DNA from 3 places in the Streptomyces sp. Tu 3180 genome. Region 2 is predicted to be linked to each of the others. Evidence: riboswitches for the same ligand, from Rfam matches in the RefSeq annotation. Region 2 holds a riboswitch; each other region holds the start of a gene.
What was found. Region 2 has a riboswitch for cyclic di-AMP ahead of GL259_RS18970 (M23 family metallopeptidase). Riboswitches for the same ligand answer to the same signal wherever they lie in the genome.
Positions count from the first base shown of each region.

Region 1: another riboswitch for cyclic di-AMP. It lies ahead of GL259_RS22830 (transglycosylase SLT domain-containing protein); the one in region 2 lies ahead of GL259_RS18970 (M23 family metallopeptidase).
Region 3: another riboswitch for cyclic di-AMP. It lies ahead of GL259_RS32970 (M23 family metallopeptidase); the one in region 2 lies ahead of GL259_RS18970 (M23 family metallopeptidase).

Region 1 covers NZ_WOXS01000002.1:4,847,686-4,854,546, forward strand. The annotation lists gene GL259_RS22815 (glycosyltransferase) at 1-211, opposite strand, end outside; gene GL259_RS22820 (GNAT family N-acetyltransferase) at 228-1,298, opposite strand; gene GL259_RS22825 (HAD family hydrolase) at 1,477-2,349, shown strand; gene GL259_RS22830 (transglycosylase SLT domain-containing protein) at 2,313-2,801, opposite strand; cyclic di-AMP (ydaO/yuaA leader) riboswitch at 2,807-2,977, opposite strand; gene GL259_RS22835 (polyprenyl synthetase family protein) at 3,583-4,593, shown strand; gene GL259_RS22840 (sigma-E factor regulatory protein RseB domain-containing protein) at 4,900-6,120, shown strand; gene GL259_RS22845 (ABC transporter ATP-binding protein) at 6,162-6,861, shown strand, end outside.
Region 2 covers NZ_WOXS01000002.1:4,019,122-4,025,982, reverse strand. The annotation lists gene GL259_RS18990 (hypothetical protein) at 64-507, opposite strand; gene GL259_RS18985 (hypothetical protein) at 729-1,028, opposite strand; gene GL259_RS18980 (dihydrofolate reductase family protein) at 1,553-2,686, shown strand; tRNA gene GL259_RS18975 (tRNA-Met) at 2,749-2,822, shown strand; cyclic di-AMP (ydaO/yuaA leader) riboswitch at 3,119-3,276, shown strand; gene GL259_RS18970 (M23 family metallopeptidase) at 3,289-4,320, shown strand; gene GL259_RS18965 (PrsW family intramembrane metalloprotease) at 4,391-5,767, opposite strand; gene trmB (tRNA (guanosine(46)-N7)-methyltransferase TrmB) at 5,874-6,740, opposite strand; gene lhgO (L-2-hydroxyglutarate oxidase) at 6,824-6,861, opposite strand, start outside.
Region 3 covers NZ_WOXS01000002.1:7,233,617-7,240,477, reverse strand. The annotation lists gene GL259_RS32975 (SGNH/GDSL hydrolase family protein) at 323-1,108, opposite strand; gene GL259_RS32970 (M23 family metallopeptidase) at 1,314-2,273, opposite strand; cyclic di-AMP (ydaO/yuaA leader) riboswitch at 2,278-2,439, opposite strand; gene GL259_RS32965 (alpha-galactosidase) at 2,758-4,866, opposite strand; gene GL259_RS32960 (tyrosine-protein phosphatase) at 5,035-5,832, shown strand; gene GL259_RS32955 (DUF6126 family protein) at 5,842-5,970, opposite strand; gene GL259_RS32950 (XRE family transcriptional regulator) at 5,967-6,590, opposite strand; gene GL259_RS32945 (aspartate aminotransferase family protein) at 6,662-6,861, opposite strand, start outside.

The sequences.
Region 1 (6,861 bases), 830 kb from region 2:
GCACCCGCGCCGACAGCGTGCCCACCGGCCGGCCCGCCCGTCTGACCAGGAGGAACACCTCGCCGTGGGTCACCGGGGGACTGCCCGGCCCGGGTCTCAGGACGGCCTCGTCACCGGCCAGGTCCACTTCGGCGACCTGGACCGCGCCGATGGCCAGGAACCGCCGTATCTCCTCCCGCGTACGCGCACGCGTACCCGCTCCTCGGGACATGGGCCCTCCCCCCTCCTCACGACCGGCGCAGCCGTGCCGCGCCCTTCAGGGTCCGCGACGCCAGCGACGCGAGGCGCGGGCGGGCGCGGACGAAGCCGTGCGCGCGGCGCGCGGGCTCGCGGCTCAGCCAGTGCAGCGCGGCGCCCGTCCCCGGACGCGTCGCCGCTCCCTCGTAGACGGCGAGTTCGCCGGTCTTCAGCGAGTCCTTGTACTCGGCCGGGCCGCGCCCCAGGTCGAGCGTCCCGATGCCCTCGGCGGCCGCCGCCTCGGCCATCCGCAGGTGCAGCACCAGCCCGGGCGAGTACTTGGCGAACTCCGGGTCGTACGCCGGGAACCAGCAGGCCAGGACGGAGGCCGAGCGCAGGCCGAAGTGCGCGGCGACGGGGCGGTCGCCGGCGTACAGGACCGACAGCGTGCCCGTGCACTGCGGGGCCCGGGTCCCGGCGAGGCGGTCCACGAGCCGGGTGATCCACTCCCGCGCGAACCGGTCACGCCGCCCGGTCCTGCGGTACTGCGCCGACTTCCAGTCCATCAGCGTGCGCAGTGCGGCCGGGTCGCGTTCGTCGAAGACGAACCGCACGGGCCCGACCTGGCGGCCGAGCCTGCGCTCCTTGGCGAGGGTGGTCCTCAGGAACTTCGGCGACTGGGTGCGCAGCACCGACTCGTAGGTCTCGTAGCCCTTCTCCACGTCGATGACGTAGGTGGCGTGCTCCTCGGCCGCGTACGGCACGAACAGCTCCTGGCCGGCCTCCAGGTTGTCGAAGGCGAAGCTCGACACCGAGCAGGCCCGCAGCAGTTCGCCCGTCTGCGGGGCGTGGCCGGGGTCGAGGACCGCGCCCTGGCAGTCCGACACCCCGAACCCGATGGCCCGGCCCTGCCCCCACGCGCCCCGCTCGTAGGGCAGGAAGCCCGCCGGCCGCGCTCCGGCGTACAGCACCGCGACCCTGGCCTGCGGCCGGACCCGGCCCACTGCGGTGGTGAACTCCGGTTCCATGAAGGGGTTGCGCGGTGCGTCCGTCGCGGCGCGCAGTTCCCGCCAGCGCTCCCGCTCCCCCTCGCCGAGCTCGTCGGGCCTCAGCACGCGCATGCGTCCACTGCTCACCTGACCCCCCGATCAAGTCCCCCCTGGACACTTGGAAGGTACCGCCCGAGAGCGCATGGACGGTAGAGAGCGGAGCATGTTGTTGCCAAACGGGCAGAGGCCCTCAACCGGTCGGTACCCGGCGCGGTGAGGAGGACCGGCTCGTTGTCCGTATTCTCTGATCATGGCCGCACCCACCGCATTCTCACTCATCGCCACCGACCTGGACGGGACGCTGCTGCGCGGCGACGACACCCTCTCCGACCGGTCCCTCGCCGCGCTCGCGCGCGTGGAGCGGGCCGGTGCCCGGCACCTCGTGGTGACGGGACGCCCGGCCCCCAGGGTGCGGCCGCTCCTGGACGACCTCGGCGGCACGGGGCTCGCGGTGTGCGGGCAGGGCGCGCAGGTGTACGACGCCGGCGCGGACCGGCTGCTGTGGTCCGTCACGCTGGACCGGGAACTGGCGGAGACCGCGCTCGGCAAGATCGAGGCCGAGGTGGGCGAGGTGTACGCCGCGGTCGACCAGGACGGCGTCGACGGGCTGACCCTGATCGAGCCCGGCTACCTGATGCCGCACCCCACCCTCCCCGCCGTGCGGGTCGAGCGGCGCGGTGACCTGTGGGACCGGCCGATCAGCAAGGTGCTGCTGCGCCACCCGGAGCTGTCGGACGACGCCCTGGCGGCGGCGGCCCGTTCGGTGGTCGGTTCGCTGGCCACGGTCACCATGTCGGGGCCGGGGACCGTGGAGCTCCAGCCGTGCGGGGTCACCAAGGCGACCGGGCTGGCGCTGGCCGCCGAACACCTGGGGCTGGGCCCGGAGCGGACCCTCGCCTTCGGTGACATGCCGAACGACATCCCGATGTTCGACTGGGCCGCGCACGGCGTCGCCATGGCCAACGCCCATCCCGAGCTGAAGGCGGTGGCCGACGAGGTCACCACGTCGAACGAGGACGACGGCGTGGCCGTCGTCCTCGAGCGACTGTTCGGCGGGGCGGCCGTGCTGGGCCGTCAGCGGACGGCTCAGTACGCGCCGAAGACGTTGTCGATCGAGCCGTAGCGGTCGGCGGCGTAGTTGCAGGCCGCCGTGATGTTCGCGACCGGGTCGAACGGGTCGAAGGCGGTGCCGGGCACGTGGTACGCCTGGAAGGTCGGGTCGATGACCTGCAGCAGGCCCTTCGACGGGGTGCCCGCGGCGGCGTTGGAGTCCCAGTTGTTGACGGCGGCCGGGTTGCCGGAGGACTCGCGCATGACGTTGCGGTGGATGCCCTCGTAGGAGCCCGGGATGCCGTGCTGCGCCATGACCGACAGCGACTCGCGGATCCAGCCGTCGAGGTTGTCCGGGTAGGTCGTCGTGGAGGCGGCGGCCGTGGTGGACGGCGTGGTGGCCGCGGAGGCGCTGGTCGCGCCGAACAGCGGGAGGGCGACCACGGCGACACCGGTGCCGGCGACGGCGAGGGAGCGGGCGAGGCGGCGGCCGCCGAAGCGGCGGGGCTGACCGGATGCAGGCATGTCTGGGTTCCTCTCCTACGCCTGCGAGGTGAGCTGTCGGGTTCGGGCGGGAGAGTGCCCGGCCGTGCCCCTGCGGGCACGGCTTCACCCCGAGCCGTTCCGGCGTGTGGCCGGCCCGGCGACTTACCTGGGTCCCCCGCTCCTGCCGTGCGTGAGTGAGTCGTCGTGGGTCGATGCGGGTGGCGGCAGGATTCGGCGTCCACCCGGCAGGCCGGGAACGTATGCGAGAGCACATGTCGGAAACAAGTGCAGCCGCCACAGATGGGGCCGTTTGATCTTGTCATGGGTGTTTTGGGGTGCTTGGTTCTTTGCGAGTGCCAAGGCTCAACTCGCCTGCGGGGAAAGGGAGAACGCCGGTGCGCCGGAGCGGCGGGCGGGCGGGCGGCGCGTGACCGACCTCACTGGCCGTGCGTTCGGTCCGCATTTCACGCCAAAGGGAATCCGATTGACAATTACCGCGAATCGGACAGTGGGACGACAGGATGGTCGGGATGGCGAGTGCGGCGAGGTGCGATCCGGGGGGTGCGGCCCCGCAGGTGTGGATCGTCACACCCCGGAAAACCGATGGATGTCTGTTGTCGTCGAACGATCAGAAACCGACGGCTCCGATCTCGCGCCGTCCGACTCGAGGGCGCCTCCAGGTCGAGCGAAGTTCGAGACCGGGAGACCCGGGCGCTGACGGTGATCGAAACGTGACCGGATACGCTGACTCGAGTGAGGGCAGCGACCTATCGACAAACCGTGTAACCGCCACCAGACACCAGCAGACAGGAGACCCCTCGTGACCGTCGTCGGGCCGTTCGGGCTGAGCGTGCGGGACCAGGCTCTGGAAGCCGATGTCCAGGCCGGATTGACGGCTGTCGAGGAGGGGCTGCTCGAGGCCACCAAGAGCGAGGTGCCCTTCATCACGGGGGCCGCCCAGCATCTGGTGCGGGCCGGCGGCAAGCGGTTCCGCCCGCTGCTCGTGATGCTCTCCGCCCAGTTCGGCGACCCCTACGCGCCCGGTGTCGTGCCGTCGGCCGTGGTCGTGGAGCTGACCCACCTGGCCACGCTGTACCACGACGACGTCATGGACGAGGCCGAGGTGCGGCGCGGCGTGGCCAGTGCGAACACCCGCTGGGGCAACTCCGTCGCGGTCCTCACCGGCGACTTCCTCTTCGCGCGGGCCTCGCACATCCTGGCCGACCTCGGCCCGGAGGCGGTGCGGGTGCAGGCCGAGGCGTTCGAGCGGCTGGTCACCGGGCAGATCCTGGAGACCGCGGGGCCGCAGGACGGCCGGGACCCGGTCGAGCACTACCTGGACGTGCTCGGCGGCAAGACCGGCTCGCTGGTCGCGGTCTCCTGCCGGTTCGGCGCGATGATGTCCGGCGCCGACGAAACGGTCGTGCACGTGCTCACCCAGTACGGCGAGCGGCTCGGCGTCGCCTTCCAGCTCGCCGACGACGTCCTGGACATCGCCTCCGACTCCCACGAGTCCGGCAAGACCCCCGGCACGGACCTGCGCGAGGGCATCGCCACGCTGCCCGTGCTGCGGCTGCGCGAGCGGGCGGCCCGGCTGGGGCTGGCCGAGGACATCGCCCTGTGCGAGCTGCTCGACTCCGACCTCACCGACGACGCCCGGCACGCCGAGGCGCTGCGGCTGCTGCGCGCCCACCCCGCCCTGGAGCAGGCCCGCCGGGACACCGTGCGCTACGCCGAGGAGGCCCGCTCGGCCCTGGCCCCGCTGCCGGAGTGCGACGCGAAGGCGGCGCTGGTGGAGCTGTGCGACGCGGTGGTGCACCGGGCGGGCTGAGCCGCCCGGCCCGTACGCACGCCGCGTCCCCTCCGGGCCGGCCGCGTCCCCTCGGGGCCCCGGCCGCACCGTTACTGGTCGGCCGCACCCCTACTGGTCGGGGGAGGAAAACACCGGTCGTGTCATACCGCAGCAGTACGCGGAGTTGAGCCCGCGGTCTGACGCATCCCTCCGCCGGTTTTGGTCAGATGGAGCACGACGGACATCACCACTCCTCACCGATTCGGGTGAGAATGGCGGCTCAGGGGGAGACTGGTGCGAGGACACGAGACGGAAGCCGCCGCCGACCACGGAGGTAGGGCACACATGGCACCGTACGCATCCGACGACATGACGGCCCCGGGAGAGGCCGACGGGCCGCGCGCGAGGCGGCGCAGGGCCGCGCGGTACGTCGTCCCGGTCACGGTGATGGGAGTGGCGGCCGCGACCATCGGGCTCGTCCCCGCGATCGCCGACTCCGGCGACCCGGACCTGCCGGAGATCACGGCGGCTCAGCTCATCGAGAAGATCGCGCAGTCGGACGTCGAGCAGCTCTCCGGCACCGTGAAGATCACCACCGACCTCGGCCTGCCGGACCTCGGCGGCCTGGAGAGCGGCCTCGCCTCCGGCGCGACGGAGCGGGGCGGGGACGGCGGCTCCTCGGCCGACCCGTCCGCCAAGCTCACCGAGCTGGCCTCCGGCACGCACACCCTGCGCGTCGCGACCGACGGCCCGGACCGGCAGAAGCTGTCGCTCCTGGAGAACGCCGCCGAGTACAGCCTGATCCACAACGGCGAGGACGTCTGGGGCTACGACAGCGAGTCCAACGAGGTCTACCACGGCACGGTCGACGCGTCCGGCGAGGACCGGGAGCAGCAGCCCCCGGCCACCCCCGAGGACTTCGCCGAGGAGGCGCTGAAGTCGGTCGACGACACCACGTCCGTGACCGTCGACGGCACCGCCCAGGTGGCCGGCCGGGACGCGTACAGGCTGGTCGTCAAGCCCAAGCAGTCCGGCTCCACGGTCGGCGCGATCAGCATCGCGGTCGACCACGAGACGGGCATGCCGCTGAAGTTCACGCTCACCCCGGCGAGCGGCGGCGCCGCCGTCGTGGACGTCGGCTTCACCCAGGTCGACTTCGACAAGCCGGCCGCCTCCACGTTCGAGTTCACCCCGCCCGAGGGCGCCGAGGTGACCGAGGAGGGGGAACCGGACCGGGCCCGCGAGCACTCCGGGAAGCCCGAGGGCGCCCCGAAGTCCGGGGAGGACCTGGCCGAGGGCCTCGGCGGACCGAAGATGCTCGGCGAGGGCTGGAACTCCGTCGCCGTCTTCGACACCGGCGAGGAGGGCGGCCTGCCCACCGGTGAGGCCGGCGGTGACCTCGGCGGCTTCCTCGACTCGCTCGGCGACCGCGTCGAGGGCGACTTCGGCACCGGCACGGTGTTCAGCACCCGCCTGGTCAACGCCCTGATCACCGAGGACGGCAAGGTCTACGCGGGCGCCGTCACCAAGGACGCGCTGGTGAAGGCGGCCAACCAGGGGAAGTAAGGTCCCGGGACCTTACGGCACGGCAGGGAACGGGGGAGTCGATGGGCGAGGCGTCCGCCACGGAGCCGGAGCGGGCCGACGCGGGACACGGCGCGCGCGTGGGTGGGGGCGCGCACGTGGGTGACGGCGCTCGGGCGGGTGACGGCGTCATCGTCACCCGCGCGCTCACCAAGCGCTACCGCGGCGGACAGCTCGCCGTCGACGGTCTCGACCTGACCGTCCCGGCGGGCAGCGTCTTCGGCTTCCTCGGCCCCAACGGCTCCGGCAAGACGACCACCATCCGCATGCTGATGGGCCTGATCGAGCCGACCTCCGGCACGGCGCACGTCCTGGGGCGTCCCATGCCGCGCTCCGCGCGCGCCGTGCTGCCCCGTGTCGGCGCCCTCATCGAGGGCCCGGCCCTGTACGGCTTCCTCTCCGGCCGGGACAACCTCCTGCGTTACGACGCCGCCGACCCGACCGCGGATCCCCGCACCCGGCGCACCCGCGTCGCCGCCGCCCTGGACCGGGTGGGCCTCACGGCCGCGGCCGGCAAGAAGGCCAAGGCGTACTCCCTCGGCATGAAGCAGCGCCTCGGCCTCGCGGCGGCCCTGCTCCAGCCGCGCCGGCTGCTCGTCCTGGACGAGCCCACCAACGGTCTGGACCCGCAGGGCATGCGGGAGATCCGCACCCTGGTCCGCGAGCTGGCCTCGGACGGCACCACCGTCTTCCTCTCCTCCCACCTGCTCGACGAGATCGAGC
Region 2 (6,861 bases):
TCCCGGCGGGCCGGAGGGAACGGCCGGTTCGACGGCCCGGCGGCACGGGACGCGCTTGTCCCGTCAGGAGGCGTGCGGCCACTCGTCCGGTTCCGTGGAGGGCGTGCGGACGGCCGGGGTGACGCGGTGGTGGGCCGCGCGGGCGTGGACCAGGCGGGAGACGGCCGTACCGACGAGTGCGGCGGTGAGCAGGCAGGTGAGCCAGAAGGTGTCGCGGGGGCCGGCCCAGGAGAGGGTGCCCGCGGGCGGAACGGCGAAGCCGTTGAGGAACAGCCAGCACAGGACGGCCGTCCCCGGGGCCGCGGTGAACCGGGCGCACACGCCCAGGGCGGCGGCCAGCAGGGACAGGGCGGTCAGGGCGAGTCCGGGGTGGTCGATGCCCACGAGCGTGTTGAGCAGCGCCACCAGCACCGCCGCACCGCCGAAGGCGCCGGCCCACACCAACGGCGTGGCGACGGGCCGGGGGACCGGCTTCGGTCCGGTGCCGAGGGGCACCCACTCGATCATGCTGACGCTCCCCTTCCGGTCTCCCGCCGCCGGCCGGTGGGAAGGCGGTCGGATGCCCCGGCGGACGAGGCGCTGACCCGAGCGGATCGTCCCACTTTCCGCTCCGCGCGGCTTCGAGAGCCGGTTTCCTGGTTCTGGTCAGGGTGACAGTGGAGGGCGACCGGGCGGAAGCGCCGAACGAGACAGTCGTACGGCCGGGGCGCGGGGGCGGTGACGGGTGTTCAGCGCGGGCGGCGGGGGCCGTCCGTCCGCCGCCGGTCCGGGTCGAGCAGCTGGACGGCGATGCCGCTCAGGACCAGTCCCGCGGCGATGAGCAGCCCGTCGGGCAGGACCACGCCCGCGATCAGCATGACGACCCCGGTCCCCAGCACCCACCAGGCGCGCGCGTGCCGGTACGCGCGGGGGCGGGCGGGCCGGCCGGCGGACCGCGGGCGGGCGGAACGCGGGCGGGCGGAACGGCGGTCCTCCCGCTCGCGTCGGGCCGCGAGGTCGACGAGACGCTCGTCGTCGGACGGGGACACGGCTCCTCCTTCCCGGCCGGTGGCCGCTCGTCGGCGCCGGCCGTCCCCTCGGACACCGCCGGACGCCGGTCCTGTGCCGCCGGGAGGTGGAGGGTGAGCCGTCGGCCTGACGAACTCGGGCCGGTACGAAGGAGTTTGCCCGTATGCCGACGTCGTCACCCGCCCGGTCCGGATGTGCCGGCGGGGCACTGCCACCCGTGCCCGGCGATGCCGTCGCCGGGTCCCACCGTCGCCCGTCGCCGGTGGCTCCCGCCATCGGTCGCAGCGCCCATTCCCCGGGGGGCGCGGGCCGTACGCGGACCGCCGCGGTGCCCGGTGCGGCGGACGGATCATGGGGACCGCGCCGGATGGCGCCCGGCTCGCCCGGCTCGCCCGGCGCACCCGGACGCCCGCCCCCGCCGAGCGCGCCGGACCTGTTGTCAGACTTGACCCGAACCCGAACCCGAACCCGAACCCGAAACCCGCGCCCGCGCCGGCCGCCCCACCGCCCCGCCCGCCGTCCCAGCCCCGCTTGGAGTACGCCGATGCCCCACCCGTACGTCCTGCTGTCCGCCGCCGTCTCCCTGGACGGCTACCTGGACGACACCGGCCCCGAGCGGCTGCTGCTGTCCGGCCCGGCCGACTTCGACCGGGTCGACGAGGTGCGGGCGTCGGTGGACGCGATCCTGGTCGGCGCCGGCACGATCCGTGCCGACAATCCGCGCCTGCTGGTCAACTCGCCCGAGCGGCGGGCCGCCCGGGTCGCCGAGGGCCGGCCCGAGTATCCGCTCAAGGTCACCGTCAGCGGCTCCGGCGACCTGGACCCGGCGGCGCTGTTCTGGCACACGGGGGGCGAGAAGGTCCTCTACACGACCGACGGGGGCGCCGAGCGGGCCCACGCCCACGGTCTCGCGGCCGATGTCGTCCCGCTCGGCCCCGAGGTCGACTGGCGGCGGCTCCTGGAGCACCTGCACGCCGTGCGCGGGGTCCGGCGGCTCATGGTCGAGGGCGGCGGCCTGATCCACACCCAGCTCCTCACCCAGGGCCTCGCCGACGAGCTCCAGCTGGTCCTCGCCCCGCTCTTCGTCGGCGACCCGGACGCCCCCCGCCTCTTCGGCCCCGGCTCCTACCAGGGCGGCCGGCTGCGGCTGCTCGAGACCCGCGCCGTCGGCGACGTCGTCCTGACGCGTTACGAGCCCACCGCACCCGGCACCGGTGCGGTGCCCTCCGCCGCCGACCACCACTGGCTGGCCCTCGCCTGCGACCTCGCGGACCGGTGCCCGCCGTCCCGGACGGCGTTCAGCGTGGGCGCGGTGGTGGTCGCGGCCGACGGTACGGAACTGGCGCGGGGGCACTCCCGGGAGGGCGGGGACCCGGTGGTGCACGCGGAGGAGGCGGCGCTCGCCAAGGCCGACCCCACGGACCCCCGGCTCGCGACCGCCACCGTGTACTCCAGCCTGGAGCCCTGCGCCCGGCGCGCGTCCCGGCCGGCGCCCTGTGCCCGGCTGATCCTGGACGCGGGGGTGCGGCGGGTGGTCACGGCCTGGCGCGAGCCGGACACCTTCGTGCCGGGCGCCGACGGCAGCGGAGTGCTGGCGGACGGGGGCGCCACCGTCGTCGTGCTGCCGGAGCACGAGGAGCGGGCCCAGGCGCCGAACGGCCATCTGATCGGCCGCTGAGGGGCCGGGGACAACGGGTGTGCTGAGTGTCCCGCGCATGGCGTACACTGGTGTCATACCGACGCGGGGTGGAGCAGCTCGGTAGCTCGCTGGGCTCATAACCCAGAGGTCGCAGGTTCAAATCCTGTCCCCGCTACTGAAGGCCGAGGGCCGGAATCCGGAAGGGTTCCGGCCCTCGGTGTTTTCCTCTCCGCGCGCACCGCTCTCACCGAGAGTGACCGGGCCGCCCCGCTGCGCATAACAACTGACACACCGTCAGAACTCGGTGGACATCCGAGGGTGGGTCAACTCGCCCGTTTTTGGCCGCTCGTGGCGGTTAAGTCCACGCGAAAATCGCGAACGATCAAGAGGAACGGCTTGGAATCCGGCCCTCGCGTCTATTAACGTTCGATAACGCAGCGCGGTCGTCCCAGCCGTCACAGAAGTCGGCTCCGTGCGCACGCGCCGAATCCCGCAAGGGAACCGGGGAACCACCACCATGGGGTGAATCGCGTGGATACCGCCGTGGAAGCACGGCTCGTATACGCGCGTAGGAGACCTTCCTGCTCCGAACCCGTCAGCTAACCCGGTAGGCGATGAAGGAAGGAAAGGAGCGCGCCCACGTGGCGTCCAACCGGCCTGCCCCCGAGGCCCCCTTCATGCCGAGCCAGCGCGACGGCGACACCTTCGTCTACGGCGGTGTCCGCGGCGAGGAGGGCCCCTTCGAGGAGTGGAACCCCACCGCGGAGTCCGTCCGCCCGGTACGCGGCCGGCACCGCGTCGCCAAGCAGCGCGGCGGAGGACTCGCCCGCAGCTCCACGGTCCTGGGCGTCGGTGTCATCGCCGCGGTGGGCGCGGGCGGCATGGCCACCGCCCAGACCGGCAAGCCGCCGGTCTCGATCTCCATGCCCGACCTGCCCAACGTGGGTTCCCTCATCTCCGACGAGGAGGAGCCCGCCGGTTCCGCCACGCCGCTCAGCAGCATCGGCGCGACCGCCGACGACACCGGGCAGGGCACCGCCGACGCCGGTGAGGCGCTGCGCGCCCGGATCATGGCGCAGGTCGAGCAGCAGCAGGACCAGGCCGAGAGCAAGGCCGCGGCGGAAGCCGCCGCGGCGGCCGAGAAGGCGGCCGCCGAGGCCGCCGCCAAGGCGGAGAAGGAGGCCGAGGCGAAGGCCGAGGCCGCGAAGAAGAAGGCGGAGGAGGAGGCCAGGAAGAAGGCCGAGGCCGAGCGCCTCGCCGAGCTGGCCAAGCAGTACGCGCTGCCGACCTCCTCGTACACCCTCAGCTCGACCTTCGGCCAGGCCGGCGCCTACTGGTCCTCCGGCTACCACACCGGCCTCGACTTCGCCGCGCCCACGGGCACGCTGATCAAGGCGGTCCACACCGGCACGATCACCTCCGCCGGCTGGGACGGCTCCTACGGCTACAAGACCGTGCTGACCCTCGAGGACGGCACCGAGATCTGGTACGCCCACCAGTCCTCCATCAGCGTCAGCGTCGGCCAGAAGGTCAACACCGGCGATGTGATCGGACGCGTCGGCTCCACCGGCAACTCCACCGGGGCCCACCTCCACCTGGAGGTCCACCCGGGCGGCTCCTCCTCGGGCGTCGACCCGCTGGCGTGGCTGCGCGACAAGGGCCTCACCCCCTGAGACCCACCGCTCCCGAACCCCGGCAGTCCCGACGGCGTCCCCCCGACGTCAGGGCTGCCGGTTCGGTGACTCAGAAGCGGTAAGGGTTCGGCTGGTACGGCGGGTACGGATGCGGCTGCGGCTGCCCGTATCCCTGGGGCCCGTGCGTCCCCCGGGTCCCCTGGACTCCATGGACCCCGTGAGTCCCGTGCACTTCGTGCATCCCGTGTGCTCCGGGCATCCCGTGCACCGGCCACGGCGGGACGGCGACCGGAACCGGCGGCGCGGTGGTGCGGGCCGCGTGGTCCAGCGCCGGGCGGGCCGCCTCCCGGCGGCGCCACAGCTCCAGCAGCAGCTCCCGCTCCCGTTCGACGAAGTCCGTCCCCGCCCGGCCGAGCCGCCCCCGGTGCCGCAGGAACGCCAGCGAGGTCGCGTACGCCTCGTACTGCGCCACCGCCCGCGCCACCTCCTTCCCCCCGTACCGGCGCGCGTACCGCCGGGCGACGCGCCGGGCGCGCATCGAGCCCAGCGCGAACGGCTCCGCCGGCAGCAGCCAGCCGGCCACCGCGTACGCCGGCAGCTCCGTCCGCACCGTCCGCAGCTCGCGCTGCCGCGTCCACACCACCAGCCAGGTCAGCATGCCGAACATCGGCACCATGAACGCCAGGTACACCGCGAGGAAGCCGTAGTCGCCCAGCGTCGAGGAACCGTTCCACAGCGCGTGCATGCCCATCGCGAGCAGCAGCCCGGCCAGCGGCAGCAGCACCCGCCGGACCCGCTGCCGCTGCGGTGAGAGCGCGGAGATCCCGAACCCGATGCCGGTGAACACGGTGAACAGCGGGTGCGCGAACGGCGACATGACGATGCGGACGAAGAAGGTCGCCGCGGTGACCGAGGCGATGCCGCTGTCGCCGGTCAGCTGATCGGCCCCGAAGGCGGTGCCGAGGTAGAGGATGTTCTCGGTGAACGCGAACCCGGTGGCGGTGACCCCGGCTATCACCACGCCGTCGAGGATCCCGGTGAAGTCGCGTCTGCGGAAGAGGAAGACCAGCAGCACGGCGGCGGCCTTCGCGGTCTCCTCCACGACGGGCGCTATGACGGTCGCGCCGAGCGTGTCCGCGCCCGCCGGATCGGCCGTGGCCCTCGCTATCCACCGGGTGGCGAAACTGTTGGCCACGATCGCCATGAGCGCCGCCGCGCAGGCGCCCCAGGCGAAGGAGAACAGCAGGTTCCGCCAAGGACCCGGCTCCACCCGGTCCAGCCACCGGAAGGCGGCCATGAGCAGCGGTACGGGCAGCACCGCGAGTCCCAGGCCGACCAGGAACCCCTCCGTGCCGGTCTGCTCGCGCACCAGCGCGAGGATGACCAGCCCGGACAGCGCGAGCAGGACGGCCGGCGCTCCGTAGCGCACCCACGGCCGCTGCCACCAGTGCGCGTGCCGGAGCGCACCACCGGACCGCGGAGGCAGGCCGGGCTGCGGTGCCGCGCCGGGATACGTCGGGCAGGGAGGGCTGCTGGCCACGGAAGGGACCCTAACGAGACGGGGGCGCTGCCCGCAGGAGCGCGAAGAGGGCTCAGGCGCCGGTGGAGGACGGGTCGGAGTGGAGCGCTCCGGGTCGGTCACCGTGCTGTACGCGACGGAAGAGCAGGTCGTTCACGACATGACCCTTGTCCAGTCCCTGGCCCTCGAAACGGGTCAGCGGCCGGAACGCCGGACGCGGCGCGAAACCGCCGTCGGCCCGGGTGTTCTCGAAGTCGGGGTGCGCGGTCAGCACCTCGAGCATCTGCTCGGCGTACGGCTCCCAGTCGGTGGCGCAGTGCAGCACCACGCCCGGCCTGAGCCGGGTGGCCGCCAGGGAGAGGAACGCGGGCTGGATCAGCCGCCGCTTGTGGTGCCGCTTCTTGGGCCACGGGTCCGGGAAGTAGACGCGCAGCCCGTCGAGGGAGTCGGGGGCGAGCATCTCGCGCAGGAGGATGATCGCGTCGCCGTTGCCGACGCGGACGTTGGTCAGGCCCTGCTGGTCGGCGAGGTTGAGGAGGTTGCCCTGGCCGGGGGTGTGGACGTCCACGGCGAGGATGTTGGTGGCCGGGTCGGCGGCGGCCATCGCCGCGGTGGCCTCGCCCATGCCGAAGCCGATCTCCAGGACCACCGGGTTGTCGTTGCCGAAGAACTCCGCGAGGTCGAGCCGGTGCCGGCCGTCGATGTCGAAGCCCCACCGGGGCCACAGCCGCTGCAGCGCGTCCGCCTGCCCGGCGGTCACCCGGCTGCGGCGCGGCTGGAAACTCCGGATGCGCCGCTCGAAGTGCGACCCGGCCGGGTCGGCCTTCGGCCCGTCCGGGAACCGCGGCTCCCCCTTGGCCCGGGTACGGCGGATCGACACACCGGGCGCGTGCGCGTGCGCGGGGTGCGGGGCTTCGGAGGTGTTCACGGAGTCAGACACAGTGCTGTCGATTTTACGGGGGCACGGACGGCGGCCGGTCGCCGTGCCCGTCACCGCCCCCGTACCGCCGGCTCCCGTCGCCGTCACCGTGCCCGTGCCGCCAGCTCCGCCAGCGCCCGCC
Region 3 (6,861 bases), 3.2 Mb from region 2:
CATTCCATTATGGGCGGACGGTTCGGCACCGGGATGCCGGACCGGGTGGTACGGGGTCCGCGGGACGACCCGTGATCACGGCCCGCGAGGACGGTCCCTCATGTGAACCCCCTCGAGGAGCGAGGGCGTTGGGCGGCGTACGGGGCCGCGGGCCGGGGTGAACGGCGTGACCGGGGGCGGGGCCGGTGCCCGGTGTCCCGCGCACGGCCGGCCGGCTTCCGCGGCACGCCGCGTTTCCGGCGGAGCCCCGGGGATGCGCCGGTGGGCCGCGTCCCGTCGTCGGGTGACGCGGCCCACCGCACCGTGTTCACCGCACCGCGGCTCACGCCACCGCCGCGATCCGCACCTTGATGTCGTCCGGCGACAGGGTCCCCTTGGCCGTCACGTGGTCGCCCGACGACTCCCCGCGCAGCCGGCGCCCGATCCACGGCACCAGGTACTCGCGGGCCCACTGGACGTCGTCCCGCCGGACCTCGAAGGTGCCGCGGGGCGGCAGGGGCGGCCAGGGCTGCTCCGGGTCGGCCGGGACCTCCAGGCCGAGGACCTGCCCGGCGCGGAGTGCCACACGGGTGTGCCCCTCGGGCGACAGGTGCAGCCGGTCGGCGTCCCAGGCCCTGCGGTCCTGCACGCTCCTGAGGGACCACAGGTCGAGCACGGGACAGCCGTACCGGTCGGCGATGGCCCGCACGTGCCCGTTGTACGTGGCGATCTTGCCGCGCAGGTGCTTGAGCACGGGCACGCCACGGGTGTCGAACCCGGTCGTCACCATGACCGTGCCGGACACGGCCGTGAGCGCGGCGATCGCCCGTTCGAAGCGCTCGGCCACCTCGTCCGGGTCGGTGCCCGGGCGGATGATGTCGTTGCCGCCCGCGCAGAAGGAGACGAGATCGGGGGCGAGTTCGACGGCCCTCGGGACCTGGTCCGCCATGATCTGGTCGAGCAGCTTTCCGCGCACCGCGAGATTCGTGTACCGGAAGTCGCCTTCGGGCCGGCGGTCGGCGAGCAGCACGGCGAACCGGTCGGCCCAGCCGACGAACGCCCCGTCGGGGCCGGGATCACCGACGCCCTCGGTGAAGCTGTCCCCCACCGCCACGTACGACCCGATCACTGTTCTGCTGTCACTCTTCGAATCGTCTGCCACAGCAGCACATGATTCACCCTCGAATGTGACCTACGCGACCGTAGGAAAGAGTTGACGTGCGGTGAGATAAGCCACTCTCAAAAAACCGCCCGTTCCGGAATACGCCGAAGGCCGGACCCGGGAATCGGGATCCGGCCTTCGGCGGCGTGTCAGGCAGGTCGTCTCGCGGGGGTCAGAGGGAGACGCCCTTCGAGCGGAGGTAGGAGACCGGGTCCACGTCCGAGCCGTAGTTCGGCGAGGTGCGGATCTCGAAGTGCAGGTGCGGACCGGTCGAGTTGCCGGTCGAGCCGGAGAGGCCGACCTGCTGACCGGCGCTCACGGTCTGGCCGGCCGAGACGGACAGCGAGGACAGGTGGGCGTACTGGGCGTAGTAGCCGTCGTCGAGCTTGATGACGACCTGGTTGCCGTACGCGCCGGCCCAGCCGGCGGAGACGACCGTGCCGGCGCCGACGGCCTTCAGGGAGGTGCCGGTCGGGACGCTGAAGTCGACACCGGTGTGGTAGCCGCTGGACCACATGCTGCCGGCCACCTTGTAGCCGGTGCCGACGCCGCCGCCGGGCACCGGGGAGCTGTAACCGGAGGCGTTCGCGGCCCGGTCGGCGGACCCGGCGTCCGAGGGGGCGGACTGCGCGGGCTGCTCCGCCTCGGCGGGCTGCGACGACGGGGCGGAGGGCTCCTCGGGCGACGAGGCCTTCGACGCGCCGGAGGGGGCGGACCCGGACGCCTTCGGCGCGGAGGACTCCTCCGTCGCGCCGGCGGCGGCCTTGCCGTCGACCGAGAGCTTCAGGCCGGGGTGGATGAGCGAGGGGTTCTCACCGATGGCCTCGCGGTTGTCCGTGTAGAGCTTCTTCCAGCCGCCGTCGACGTCCTCGTCCTCGGCGATCTTCGCGAGGTAGTCGCCGGCCTTCACGGTGTACGTGCGGGCGTCGCCGCCCTTGTCCGCGGCGGCCTTGTGGCCGGTGGCGGAAAGGGACTGGACGGCCTTCTCGGGAGTCGTCTCCGGCGTGGCGGCGTGCGCGCCGGTGGCACCGAGGAGCGGCAGGGCGAGCGCGGCGCCACCGGTTCCGGCGACGGCGATGGAGCGGGTGAAACGCTGGGTCTTGGGACGGCGGTGCTTACCCTTCGCGGGCATGGTGAATTCCTCTCCGGCGCCTGCGAGGTGAGCTGTCGGGTTCGGGCTGGAGGTGCCCGGCCGCGCTGCGACGCGACTTAACCCCAAGCCGTTCCGGAGACCGGAACAGGCAGTCGTACCTGTGGGTCCCCCGCTCCTGCCGTACACGGGTCAGTGTGTGTGTGCGGGCTCCGGGCGGCGGCAGGATTAGGCGTCCGTCCGGATCGGTGGTGAACGTAAGCGACCGCGACGCAAAGGGACAAGCGCGGGATTCTCCGCGAACCTCTTTTTCCGTGATCCACAGACACGAAAGACGTCACCGAGCGTCAACCGGGATTCCCGTTTCCCCCCGAATCCCCTTGCCGCACAACCGAATTACGTGGACATGGCGATAACGCCGCGTCACGGATATGACGATGCTCACGCACCCCGACCCCATCTCCCTTTCTATCGGGGCACGTTATGGCGAACCGCCTTAATCGGACAGAACGCCCCAATCGCCAGATCACAGGCGTCGCAACCGGAACACCGCGGCGTCCAGGTCGCCGCGCAGCCCCGTGCGCAGCCCGTGGTGCAGCAGCACGGCACCCCGGTGCACGCCGCCCTCCCCCGAGCTCTCGGCTCCGCTCGGGCAGGGGGGACCCCAGGCACGGCATTCGTACGCGGACGCCGCGTCGAGGCCCCGCAGCCGGAGTGCGGGGACGGGCTCCCCGTAGTGCTGCGCCTGGAGGCAGGCCAGGACGACGCTCTCGTCACCGAGGACGTACTGCACCGCGCTCAACCCGCCCTCCGGGGCGCGCAGGCGGTACAGATCACCGCGCTGGACGACGGGCCTGATCTCCTTGTAGAGCGCGACCCACTCGCGCGCCTCGGCCAGCTCCTCCTCGGTCCACCGCGTGAGGTCGCCGCCGACCCCGAGCACCCCGGCCATGGCGCTGACGAACCGGAAGCGCAGGGAGCTGACCCGTCCGTTCAGCATGGCGTTCGGGCTGTCGGTGACCCAGGCGGCCATGACCCGCGCCGGGTGGATCTGGCTGAAGCCGTGCTGGATGGCGAGCCGGTCGAGCGGGTCGGTGTTGTCCGAGGTCCACACCTGGTCGGTGCGGCCGAGGATGCCGAGGTCGATCCGCCCGCCGCCGCCCGAGCAGGACTCGAAGGCCACGCCCGGGTGGGCCGCGCGCAGCCGGTCCAGCAGGGCGTACAGGGCGTGCACGTGGTCGGTCCACAGCCGCTGCGGGTACGGGTCGCCGGGCCAGCCCGCGTCGGTGAAGCAGCGGTTGAAGTCCCACTTCACGTAGTCGATCGGGGCGTCGGTGAGCAGCGCGTCGAGCTGTTCCCAGAGGTGCTCCCGGACGTCGGTGCGGGCGAGGTTGAGGACGAGCTGGTTGCGGAACTCCGTACGTCTGCGCCCGGGCCGGAACTGCACCCAGTCCGGGTGGGCGCGGTACAGGTCGCTGTCCGGGTTGACCATCTCCGGCTCGACCCAGATGCCGAACCGCATGCCCAGCCCGTGCACGTGGTCGGCGAGCGGCCTCAGGCCGCCGGGGAAGCGGCCGGGGTCGGGCGTCCAGTCCCCGAGTCCGGCCCGGTCGCTCGTGCGGGCCCCGAACCAGCCGTCGTCGACCACGAACAGCTCCACGCCCATCGCGGCGGCCCTCTCCGCGAGCGCCCGCTGCTGCTCCTCGCGGATGTCGAACCCGGTGGCCTCCCAGGAGTTGAACAGCACGGGCCGGTCCCGGTCCGCGTCCGGGACGACGTGCCTGCGCTGGTAGGCGTGCCACGCGCGGCTGGCGCCGCCGAAGCCGCCGTCGCTCCACAGGCCGGCGAAGACCGGAGTGACGTGGGTCTCCCCCGTGCCCAGCATCAGCAGGCCCGAGTCGTCGTGCCCCGCGCCGCCGGTGATCTGCACGCGCGCGTCGGGAAGCCGGGCGACCGCGATCCGCCAGGAGCCCGACCAGCCGAGGGCGCAGCCGTAGACCTCGCCGCGCTCCTCGGTGGCGTCGGTGTCGAGCGCGACCCACGGCAGGTGCTGGTGTCCGGTGTGGCCGCGGCGGCTGCCGACGACCACCTCGCCGTGGTCGAGCGGGGAGCGGGCCAGCCGGGACTCCGCGGCCCAGCGGCCGTGCAGCCGGGACAGCCGCCAGGACTCGCGGTCGGGGAGGGTCCAGGTGGCGGAGTCGGCGCGCAGCACCTCGACGGCCGGTCCCCGGTTGTCGAGGGTCACCCAGCGCTCGACCACGTCGTCGCGCATCCGGTAGTGCAGGGTCACGGTCAGCCCGCCGTCGCGGAAGCGGAGCCGGAGCTCGCCGTCGTCGCTCTCGTCGCCCTCGAAGGCCCACTCGGTGCCGCGCCCCTCGCGCGTGCGCACGGACAGGGCGGGGCGGACGAAACGGGGGCCGCCCTCGACGGGGTACTCCTCGCGCCCGTCCAGCGGGGACTCGAAGGGCCAGTAGTCCGGCAGCGGACGCCGGGCGAGCGCCCGGGCGTCGGCGAGCCCGATCCTCGGGCCCCAGTGCAGGTGCACCAGCTCGTCGCGGTCCGTGAGGTGGACCGCGTAGCTGCTCGTCGGCCCCGACAGGAGCCACGTACGACCGTCCTGCGACACCTTCGGCATCGATCCCCCACAGAGGCGAACAGACACGACCAGACATCAACATCATCGAGGTCGCCGGGGGCACCGGCAATGCCTGTGGACAACTCATTGCCCCGGGCAGCCGTGTCGTATCGTCAGGTGATGCCCGTCGACGAGCCGCGCGGCGGCACCGAGTGGGAGGAGCCCTACGTGACGCAGCAGATCCCGTCGACCGAACCCGAGCTGGCCGGTGTGCGCAACTTCCGCGACGTCGGCGGACTGCCGACCACGGACGGTCGGCGGGTGCGGCACGGGGTCCTGTTCCGCAGCGGTCACCTCGCCCACGCGACCGCGGAGGACGCCGCCTTCCTGTCCTCCCTGGGGCTGCACACGATCTTCGACTTCCGCAACGCGGCCGACCAGAAGCTCGAGGGGCCGGACGTCGAGCTGCCGGGCGTGCGCAACGTGAACCTGCCGCTGAGCGACCCGGCCGACGGCGCGGAGTTCTGGAAGATGGTGCGCGACGGCGATCTGGACCAGCTGCGCTCGATCCTCGCGGACGGCAAGGGCGCGGACCGGATGATCGCCTCGTACCGCACGATCATCAGGCAGCGCACCGCCGAGCACTCCCGGGTGCTGCTCTCGCTCGCCGAGGACAGCGTCCCCGCCCTGATGCACTGCGCGGCGGGCAAGGACCGCGCGGGCCTGTCGGTGGCGGTGACGCTGCTCGCCCTGGGCGTCGAGCGGGACGCGATCTTCGACGACTACCTGAAGTCCAACGCCGGGCACCGCCGCTACAAGGTGCAGCGCAGCGGCAGCTCCGCCTCGGCCTACTCCCCCGAGGTCATGGAGCTGCTCAGCCCGCTGTTCGACGCGCGCGCGGAGTACCTGTCGGCGGCGCTGGAGACCGTCGAGGAGACCTGGGGCGGTGTGGACCCCTACCTGGAGAAGGCGCTCGGGCTCACCCCCGGGATCCGGGAGCGGCTGCGCGAGCGCCTCCTCGACTGAGGCCGGGGCCTACTTCTTCGGGGCCACCTCGAACAGGAAGTAGACGAAGGCCGCGAAGAGGTGCCCCACGACGACGTAGACGATCAGCCTCACCCACAGGGCGCGCGGGAACTTCTCCTCCATGTCCTTGCCGGTCATGGCGCCTCTCCGTGGGTCGGGCCCAGGCACAGCGCGGCCGTGGGACTCTGCAGCAGGGTGTGGACGAACAGCAGCTCGACCCCGTCGGGGCCGGCGGCGGCGATGCGGTGCGGGGTCAGCGAGTCGAAGTGCGCGCTGTCGCCCGGGCCGAGCCGGTGCAGGGTGTCGCCGAGGCGCAGCCGCAGCCGCCCCTTGAGGACGTACAGCCACTCCTCGCCGGGGTGGACGCGCACGATGTCGCCCTGGGAGCCGTGCGGCACGCGCACCCGCAGGGCCTGCATGCCGCGTCCCGGGGCGCCGGCCGGCCAGTACGTCCAGCCGCCCGCGGCCGTGGGCTCCATGTCGGCGGCGCGCACCACGGCGTCCCGGTCGGCGGCCGTCTCACCGAGCAGTTCGGAGACCGTCGTACCGTAGGTGCGGGCGAGGGAGAGCAGCATCGGGAGCGAGGGCTGGCGCTGCCCCGTCTCCAGTCGGGAGAGGTGGGCGGGCGACAGTCCCGCGTCGCGGGCGGCGGCCTCCAGCGTCAGGGAGGCCCGCCGCCGCAGGGCGCGCAGCTGTGGCGCGACCACGGGGAGCGCGCCGGCCGGCTCGGCCGGCGGCTCCGTCTCGGAGGAGCTCATGCCTCCATTCAGCCGGAGATTTACCTCAGGGGCAATTTTCTTGCCTCATAGGCAAAACCCGCCGGGCGGGATCAGCGGTGCGAGACCGCCTGCCTCACCAGCGTCCTGCCGAACTCCCACACCAGGCCGCCCTCGTGCGCGTCGTCCATCACCGCGGTGAAGGCGTCCACGAACCGGTCCACCTCCCGCTCGCCGATGATCAGCGGCGGGATCAGTTTGATCACCTCCATGTGGTCGCCGGAGACCTGGGTGAGGATCCGGTGCCGTTGCA